One region of the Variovorax sp. V35 genome, then DNA from elsewhere that is predicted to be linked to it. Evidence: riboswitches for the same ligand, from Rfam matches in the RefSeq annotation. Region 1 holds a riboswitch; the other holds the start of a gene.
What was found. Region 1 has a riboswitch for cobalamin ahead of ACAM42_RS16430 (TonB-dependent receptor). Riboswitches for the same ligand answer to the same signal wherever they lie in the genome.

Region 1 (4,252 bases):
CACGGCCACCACGGTGTCAGGGCGCGAGGGCGCGGGGCACCTGCTGCTGGGCATGATCCGCACGCTGCGCGAGGACTTCGACGCGCTGCAGCCGGCCTCGGCGCTGGCGGTGGCCCATGGCGTGCAGAACATCCTCGTGGCCGGCCTGCAGACGCTGCCTGCGGCGCACGCACCGGCGCTCAGCAAGCTCACGGCGTACCACCTGGGGCGCGTGAAGCAGCGCATTGACGAGCAGCTGGCCGATCCGACGCTGTCGGTGGGCACGCTGGCGGCGCAGCTGGGCATGTCGGTGAGCCACATCCACCGCGTGTTCAAGAGCGAGCCGCTGACGCCCTCGCAGTACATCTGGGAGCGCCGGCTCGACGCGTGCAGCCGCGACCTGCTGGAGCCGCGCCTGGCAGGGCGGCCCGTGGGAGAGATCGCGTACGGGAGGGGGTTCAACGACGCGGCGCATTTCAGCCGCGCGTTTCGCGAGCGCTTCGGATGTTCGCCGCGCGAATGGCGGCAGCAGCGCTCGCCGCAATGACCGCGGCCACGGCGCATCGGCCGTCGCCGGGGTGATCGGGTCTTCTTACTGGACCAGCAGCACCGAGATGTCGGTCTCAGCCACGACCTTGGTCGCGACCGAGCCCATCAGCGCGCGGCCCAGGATGCCGTGGCCGTGCGTGCCCAGCACGATCAGCTCGGCCTTCGATTCGGTGGCCGACTTGAGGATTTCCTCGGCCGCGTGGCCGTGGCGCGCGTCGGCGGTGAAGTTGGCCACGCCTTTCTCGGCGAACCAGGCCTTCACCGGGTCGAGCACCTTGGCGTTTTCCTCGGCGTAGTACTCGGTGACGATTTCCTTGCTCAGGTGGCGTGCCACGTGGCCGGAGATGCCGGTGCAGACATTGACCACCACCAGCTCATGGCCGTCCACGAACATGGCGCGGTTGGCGAGCAGATAGTTGAGGGCCTTTTGCGTGTAGGCGCTGCCGTCGACTGCAATGAGGATTTTCATGGCTTTCCTTCTACGACTGTGAACAAGTGCCGCATAGGATGGCACAGGAAAGCCACGGGGTGTTTGATATGCCTCAGCCCCGCAGGCCCTTCCAGAGCATGTAGGCGGCCAGCAGGTACAGGATGCTCGCGAAGACGCGCTTGAGCTTCTTCACCGGCAGGCTGTGCGCGGCCCTGGCGCCCAGCGGGGCGGTGAACACGCTGCAGGCCGCGATCACCACGAGCGCGGGCAGCCAGATGTAGCCGAAGGCGCCGGCCGGCAGGCCCTGCACCGACTGGCCGCTGAGCACGTAGCCCAGCACGTTGGCCACCGCGATCGGAAAGCCCAGCGCCGCGCTGGTCGCCACCGCGTTGTGGATCGCCACGTTGCACCAGGTCATGAACGGCACGCTGATGAAGCCGCCGCCCGCGCCCACCAGGCCCGAGATGAAGCCGATGGTGCCGCCCGCCGCGAGCTGGCCGCCGGTGCCGGGCATCTGGCGCGTGGGCTTGGGCTTCTTGTCGAGGAACATCTGCGTGGCCGAGAAGCCCACGAACAGCGCGAAGAAGATGGCCAGCGCCGTGCCCTTGAGCAGCGCGAACACGCCCAGGCTGCCCGCCAGGCTGCCGATCACGATGCCGGGGGCCAGGCGCTGCACGATGTCCCAGCGCACCGCGCCGCGCTTGTGGTGCGCGCGCACGCTGGACACCGACGTGAAGATGATCGTCGCCATCGAGGTCGCGATCGCCATCTTCACCGCCAGGTCGGCCGGTACGCCGCGCTGGCCCATGATGATCGTGATGAACGGCACCATCAGCATGCCGCCGCCGATGCCCAGGAGGCCGGCGAGGAAACCGGTGCCCAGGCCGAGCGCGGCGAGTTCGGCGATCAGGAGCGGGTCGAGCAGGGCAGCGAGGTTCACGGGAGGATGGGGAAAGAACGAGCGGCTGAAAAAGCAACGGCCCCGTGCGGTGAAGCAGGGGGCCGTGGCGGGAAAAGGTGTCTGCAGATGGTGTGCCGGACCCGCATCCTGAACCAGGGTTCAGGTGGGCGAGGGCAGCAGGACTTCGGGTTCATCTGACGCGAGATGATCACGCCCGTCAAGCGATGTACCAAGCCCGGCTCCGGAGAGCATTGGAACAAGGAAATATTAAGCCCGACACGTCTGCAGACAAAACGGATTTTACGCCCCGGATGTGCCGGGCCGCGTGCCCTCAGAGCAAATGTCCATCGCCCGCCAGGGCCTGATCGAGTCTCTGAATAAGCTGGGCGGCCTTCGGGTCGGTGTCGGCGGAGCTTTCTTCCGTGCTGCTGGCAGCGACAGGGGCCGGTGCCGCGGCAGCAGCGGCCTGCTGGGCCGCGAGATCGAAAGCCAGGTTCAGCGAGGCGAGCACGGCGATGCGGTCGCGTGCCTTCACCTTGCCCGCGTCGCGGATCTTGCACATGGCCGCGTCCACGCGGTCGACGGCCTCGCGCAGTTGCGCTTCGCCGCCGTCGGGACAGCCGAGCAAATAGCTCTGGCCCATGATCTGTACTTCAATCTGCTTCATGCGTGATGGGAATCTTCGGAAGGGGGGTCGGCCGGCAGCCGTTCGAGCAGGGCATCGAGGCGGGTGCGGGCCGCGGCGAGCCGCGACTTCAGGCCGTCGCGTTCACGCGTGAGCGCATCGACCTGTTCCTGCAGCAGCGCGTTGGTGCGCTGCACCTCTTCGTGACGCACGAGCAGGCGTTCCACACGCTCGGCGATCTGGTCGATGGGGCTGGAGGCGGGCATGGTTGGCGATTGTAGTTTCCCGGGAATTCGGAACATCCGGCGCACCACGCGGGGCGCGCACCGGACGTGGCCGAGATTCTGGGGCCTGCGCCGCTCGTGATCAAACCCGGTGTGGCGTGTGCGCCCCGTGGGCCTAAAATCCTGCCCGTTGGTGCTCGCGGCGTGGTTCGCACGGCGCAGTTCAACGGGAAGCAGGAGTGGACGCCCCCCGGGGCCGAAGCCGCCTGCGCTGCCCCCGCAACGGTCAAGCAGACGACGCCGCAACGCGTCACCCCTTTCCATCCAGCCACTGGGCGCCCTGAAACAGGTGCCTGGGAAGGCGGCAAAGGGTCGATCTGCCAGCCCGGATACCGGCCAACAAGGCGGCTGCCGCATCGGCAGCCATGACGCCCATGGCGCCGGCGGGGAAGCCGGCCAGGGCATAGAAGTTCGTTCGGTTCACCCCATGATTTCCTGTGTTTCCCTCTCCAGCGGCCGCGCCAGCGTGCGCCGCAACCGTCCCGCGTGCCTGCCGCTGACGCTCGCCCTGGCCTCGGCCTTCGGCGGCCTGGCCCTGCTGCCGCTGGCCGCGCAGGCGCAAGCCGCAGCTGCATCAGCAGCACCTGCCACGCTCGACGAGACCGTCGTCACCGCCAACCGCACGCCGCAGGCGCTGTCGGACCTGGTGGGCGATGTCTCCATCGTCGACCGCAAGACCATCGAGCGCAGCGGCGCGACCGGCGTGGCCGACGTGCTGGCGCGCCTGCCGGGCATGGAGATCTCGCGCAGCGGCGGCGTGGGCAACGCCACCAGCGTGTTCATCCGCGGCGCCGAATCGCGCTTCACTGCGGTCTACCTCGATGGCGTGCGCATCGATTCGCAATCGACCGGCGGCGCCGGCTGGGAAGGCATTCCGCTCGCGCAGATCGACCGCATCGAAGTGCTGCGCGGCCCGGCCGCCGCGGTGTACGGCTCGGACGCCGTGGGCGGCGTGATCCAGCTCTTCACGAAGCGCGGCGAGGAGGGCGTGTCGCCCTACGCCGGCATCGGCTTCGGCAGCCACGGCCTGCGCCGGATCGAAGGCGGCGTGAGCGGCAAGTCGGGCCTGCTCGACTACTCGTTCGGCGTGGCGCACGAGGAAAGCAAGGGCTTCAACATCCAGCCGATCGCCAAGCGCACGCCCTCGAAAGACGGCTTCACCAACCCCGACCGCGACGGCTACCGCAGCACCTCGGGCAACCTGAAGCTGGGTTTCCAGATCACGCCCGACCAGCGCATCGACGCCACCTTGCTCACCAGCAACACCGAGGCGGCCTACGACCCGTCGGTGAGTTTTCGCACCAAGCCGCCGATCACCTTCCGCGACGACGTGTCGACCAACGAGCTGCGCACCGCCGGTCTGACCTGGTCGGCCAAGTGGAACGACATCTACAGCACCCGCCTGCAGGTGACCGATTCGCAGACCGTCTACAAGACCCAGCCCTCGTTCTATCGCACCGAAACCCGCCTGCGCGGCTACCTGT
Region 2 (4,252 bases), 920 kb from region 1:
CGCTCCAGCCTGCGCCCCGGCATCGCGCTGCGTTCCGCGGGCCTGTGCCTGCTGGTCTTCACGGTGTGGAGCTGGGTGCTCTACCGCCACTTCCAGCCGATCGGAACGGCGGCCGGGGTGGTGTCGGTCTTCATCGTGATGGGCGGGGCGGTGCTCGGCCTGCTGCCCGGCACGGGAGGCAGTGGGGGGAGCATCGCGGGCATGGCGGGCATCGCCCCTGCGCTGGCGATGTTGCTGCTCTATGCGGCGCTGCTCACGGTCGTGGTGCTGGTGGTGATGTACGTCGGCGTCATCGTCGCCACCATCCGGCTGGCGTTGCGCTGGGTGGTGTTGGGCCCGGTGCGCGAGCGCGTGCAGGCGCGCTACCCGGCGCTGCTGCAGTCACGGCCCGAGTCCTCGGGCTTGCTGGTCGGCGTGCGCGGATGGCTGGGGCCCTGGCTGGGCGCGAGCCTGGGGATGCTGCTGTGCCTGCTGGTGCCGGTGATCAACGGCGTGCTGCTGTTCCTGCTGCTCGCCTACCTCAACGTGCGCTTCCTGCTGGCGCCCGCGCTCGCCGGCATTGCGAACGGCGAGGAGCGCATGCAGGTCGTGCGTCGCCAGCGCGGTGCGATGGTGGCGTTCGGCGTTCTGATCCTGCTGCTGGCGCTCGTGCCGGTGGTGAATCTGCTGCTGCCCGCCTTGCTGGGCGCAGGCACCTCCCACCTCGGCTGCCGAGGTATGGAAGCACAGCGCCGGGCTGACACCGACGCCTTGACCGACGCTTCGGCCAGCGCTCAAAGATCCTCGATCACCAGCGTGCGATAACGCTCGGCGATCGAGTAGGGCACGGTACGCACCAGTTCCATCACGCGCTCGGCGATGGCGCCGTCCTTGGTGCGGATCAGCAGGCCCGTGTGGCCTTCGTGGGCGAGCTGGATGAAGGCGCGCACCGTGTCGCCGTCGGTGCCGGCGGAGGGCAGGGGACTGTGCGAGGCATGCACGGTCGGCGCGATTTCCGCCAGGACGGTTTCGGCCGGTATCAGGTAGACCTCGTCGCCGCTCACGATGCCTTTCGCGATCAGCCCGTGGCCGATGCGGCTGGCGTCTTCGACGCTCGGAAACATCACCAGGGAGTAACCGGTCGGGTAGAACGCGCCACCGAAGGCGGCGCGCATGTTGGGTTCAAGCGTGAAATGTTTCATGCTGACTCCTTGTTCTGATGCAACTCCCCACCCCTAACATTAGGCCGCGCGGCGTCCATGCACTGTAGGAGAAGCCCTAGTACTGACAACCGCGCCGGCCCCTTGCCCGTTCAAAGGCGAGTTCATTCCCTGTTTCATTTCTCTGATCGTCATGCCTTCGCCGAGAGACATCGCACTCACCGTCCACGAACTGGAAGAAGGGGAGTTCTACTGGGTGCTGATGGAGGCCGTGGACGGCTCGCCCGGCGACTCCACCCATGTGTACGTGCCGCTCGAAGCAGCCCACGAGCCCTACGCCACGTATTCGAATGCACTGGTGGCCGGCGTGGCGGTGCTGCGGCGGCTGTTCGGGCCCGACGGCAAGCCCGTCTGACGGGGCCCGCAAGGGCGCCGCCGCAGGGCGCTCCCTATAATCCCGGCGGTTGGAAACATTGGTTCACACCGGTGTCGTCCAACACCCCACGGTTCGAAGGTGCCCTGCACGACCAGTCACAGGATTGGCGGCGGGGTTAAACGGGAAGCAGGTGCGAGGCGTCGTTTTTTCGAACGACCCTTCCATTCCTGCGCTGCCCCCGCAACGGTCAGCGGACATCGACACCCTCAGGCCCCGGCGATTCTTCGCCCGGGCAGCCACTGCGCTTCGGCGTGGGAAGGCGAGGGCTTCGGCGCCGAGGTGCATGCATTGCATCCCGACGCACTCCGCGAGCCCGGATACCGGCCTTCGCAACCGCCTTCGGATGCTGCGGGAGTGCGTGTCCGGGCCTGCCGCTTTTCCCTCGCGCGAAACGGCACCGCCCCTCGTCTCTTCTCCCTCGGCGTCCGCGATCGGTCAGGAGCCTGCGGGGACGCAGGCCGGAGGAGAAGTCGGATGAATCGCATTGCATCGCCGCCGCGCGATCGCTCGGGCCCGCCCCTGCAACGGGCGCGCCTTTCGGGTCTTTCAGGTCTTTCGCTGGGGCTCGGCCTCGCTTGCGGGCCAGCCTTCGCCCAGTCGGGTGACACCGCAGGCCGCCCCAGCCTGGCCCCCGTGCAGATCGAAGCCAGCCGCCACACGCCGCTGGCCCTGGACGAGCCCACGCAGACCGGCAGCCGCCTGGGCCTCACGCCGCTCGAAACGCCCGCCAGCATCGAGGTGCTCACCGGCGACACGATCCGCGCGCGCGGCGACGTGTCGGTGGTCGAGGCCGCGAGCCGCGCCACCGGCATCACGGGCTCGCCCGCGCCGGGCAACGGCGGCTCGTCGCTGTCGGCGCGCGGCTTCAACGGCCATGGCTCGGTGATGCAGCTGTACGACGGCACGCGCCTGTACGTGGGCGCAGGCACCGTCACCTTCCCGTTCGACACCTGGTCGACCGACCGCATCGAGGTGCTGCGCGGCGCCGCCTCGGTGATGTTCGGCGAAGGCGCCATCGGCGGCGCGATCAACGTGGTGCCCAAGAAGCCCACGCGCGGCCCGATTCGCAACGAAGCACTCGTGACCGTGGGCTCCGACGCCACGCGCCAGGTCGCCTTCGGCAGCGGCGGGGCGATCAACGACATGCTCTCGTACCGCTTCGACATCAGCCACCGGAAAACCGACGGCTTCATGCGGCGCGGCGAGGCCGAGAGCCTGGCTGTGGGCGGCGCGGTGCGGCTGGACGTGTCGCCGCGGCTGCAGTTCACGCTCTCGCACGACGAGGGCCGCCAGACGCCGCAGCGCTATTTCGGCGTGCCGCTCATCAACGGCCGCCTGAGCAGCCTGAACCGCGAACAGAACTACAACCTCGACGACGCCGAGGTCAAGTACCGCGACCGCTGGACCCGCCTCGATGCGCAGTGGACGCCCAACGACGCCGTCACCGTGCGCAACCAGCTCTATCGCCTGGACAGCAAGCGCCACTGGCGCGACAGCGAAACCTACACCTACAGCGCCACCACGAACCGCGTGACGCGTGGCGACTACCTGGAGATCGGCCATGACCAGGAGCAGATCGGCAATCGCACCGACGCCACCTTCAAGCACGCGCTGTTCGGCCTGAAGAACCAGGTGCTGGTGGGCTTCGATGTGAATCGCATCGACTTCCTGAATTCGAGCGACACGCCCTACGGTGGGCGCTCGGTGGTCGATGCCTTCGTCTTCAACCCCGGCTACTACGTCTCGCCCACGCCCTACCTGCCGCGCTACAAGACCAAGACCCGCACCTACGCCTTCTTCGCCGAAGACAAGCTGGCCTTCAACGAACACTGGTCGGTGGTCGGCAGCCTGCGCTGGGACCGCGCGAAGATCGTGCGCACCGACCCGCAGAACCGCGCCCCGCGCCTGGACAAGACCTTCGAGTACGCCACCGGCCGCCTCGGCGTGGTCTACGCGCCCGACGCCGCGCAGTCGTTCTATGCGCAGGTGGCGCGCGCGGCCGATCCGCTCACCGGGCTCATCAGCACCTCGGCCACGCAGGTGCCGTTCGAGCTCAGCGTCGGCAAGCAGGTCGAGGTCGGCTACAAGCGCCAGCTGGCCGAGGGCCGCGGCGCCTGGAGCGTGGCCGCCTACCGCATCGAGAAGACCAAGCTGCTGTCGCGCGACGCGAACGATCCGACCGTCGTGCAGCAGATCGGCAAGCAGTCGTCCGAAGGCATCGAAGCCACGCTCGACCTGGCGCTGACCTCCACGCTGCGCCTCGAAGCCAACGCCGCGCGGCTGCGCGCGCGCTATGACGACTTCAACGAGGCGGTCGGCAAGTCGCTGGTCTCGCGCGCGGGCAACACGCCGGCCGGCGTGCCCGAGGTGGCGGCCAACCTGTGGCTGCACTGGCGCTTCCTGCCGCAGTGGGAGGCCGAGCTGGGCGTGCGCCACGTCGGCGCGCGGCAGGTCGATGCGGCCAACACGCGGCAGATCGGTTCGTACACCGTGGCCGACGCGGGCGTGAGCTGGCAGGCGAACCCGTCGCTCAAGCTCGCGCTGCGCGCCTTCAATCTGGCCGACCGCAAGTACCCGGTCTCGTTCTCGAACGGAGGCAACCAGTGGCTGCTGGGCCGGCCGCGCTCGTTCGAGCTGTCGGCGTTCGTGACCTTCTGAGCACGGGATCATGAGCACC

Region 2: another riboswitch for cobalamin. It lies ahead of ACAM42_RS20765 (TonB-dependent receptor); the one in region 1 lies ahead of ACAM42_RS16430 (TonB-dependent receptor).

Annotation. Positions count from the first base shown of each region.
Region 1 is NZ_AP028666.1:3,551,258-3,555,509, forward strand. Features, by position in the region: gene ACAM42_RS16405 (helix-turn-helix domain-containing protein) at 1-526, shown strand, start outside; gene ACAM42_RS16410 (universal stress protein) at 572-997, opposite strand; gene ACAM42_RS16415 (sulfite exporter TauE/SafE family protein) at 1,071-1,898, opposite strand; gene ACAM42_RS16420 (cell division protein ZapA) at 2,191-2,526, opposite strand; gene ACAM42_RS16425 (DUF904 domain-containing protein) at 2,523-2,750, opposite strand; cobalamin riboswitch at 2,883-3,124, shown strand; gene ACAM42_RS16430 (TonB-dependent receptor) at 3,196-4,252, shown strand, end outside.
Region 2 is NZ_AP028666.1:4,466,748-4,470,999, reverse strand. Features, by position in the region: gene ACAM42_RS20780 (EI24 domain-containing protein) at 1-804, shown strand, start outside; gene ACAM42_RS20775 (hypothetical protein) at 774-1,181, opposite strand; gene ACAM42_RS20770 (hypothetical protein) at 1,333-1,554, shown strand; cobalamin riboswitch at 1,635-1,919, shown strand; gene ACAM42_RS20765 (TonB-dependent receptor) at 2,050-4,233, shown strand; gene ACAM42_RS20760 (PepSY domain-containing protein) at 4,244-4,252, shown strand, end outside.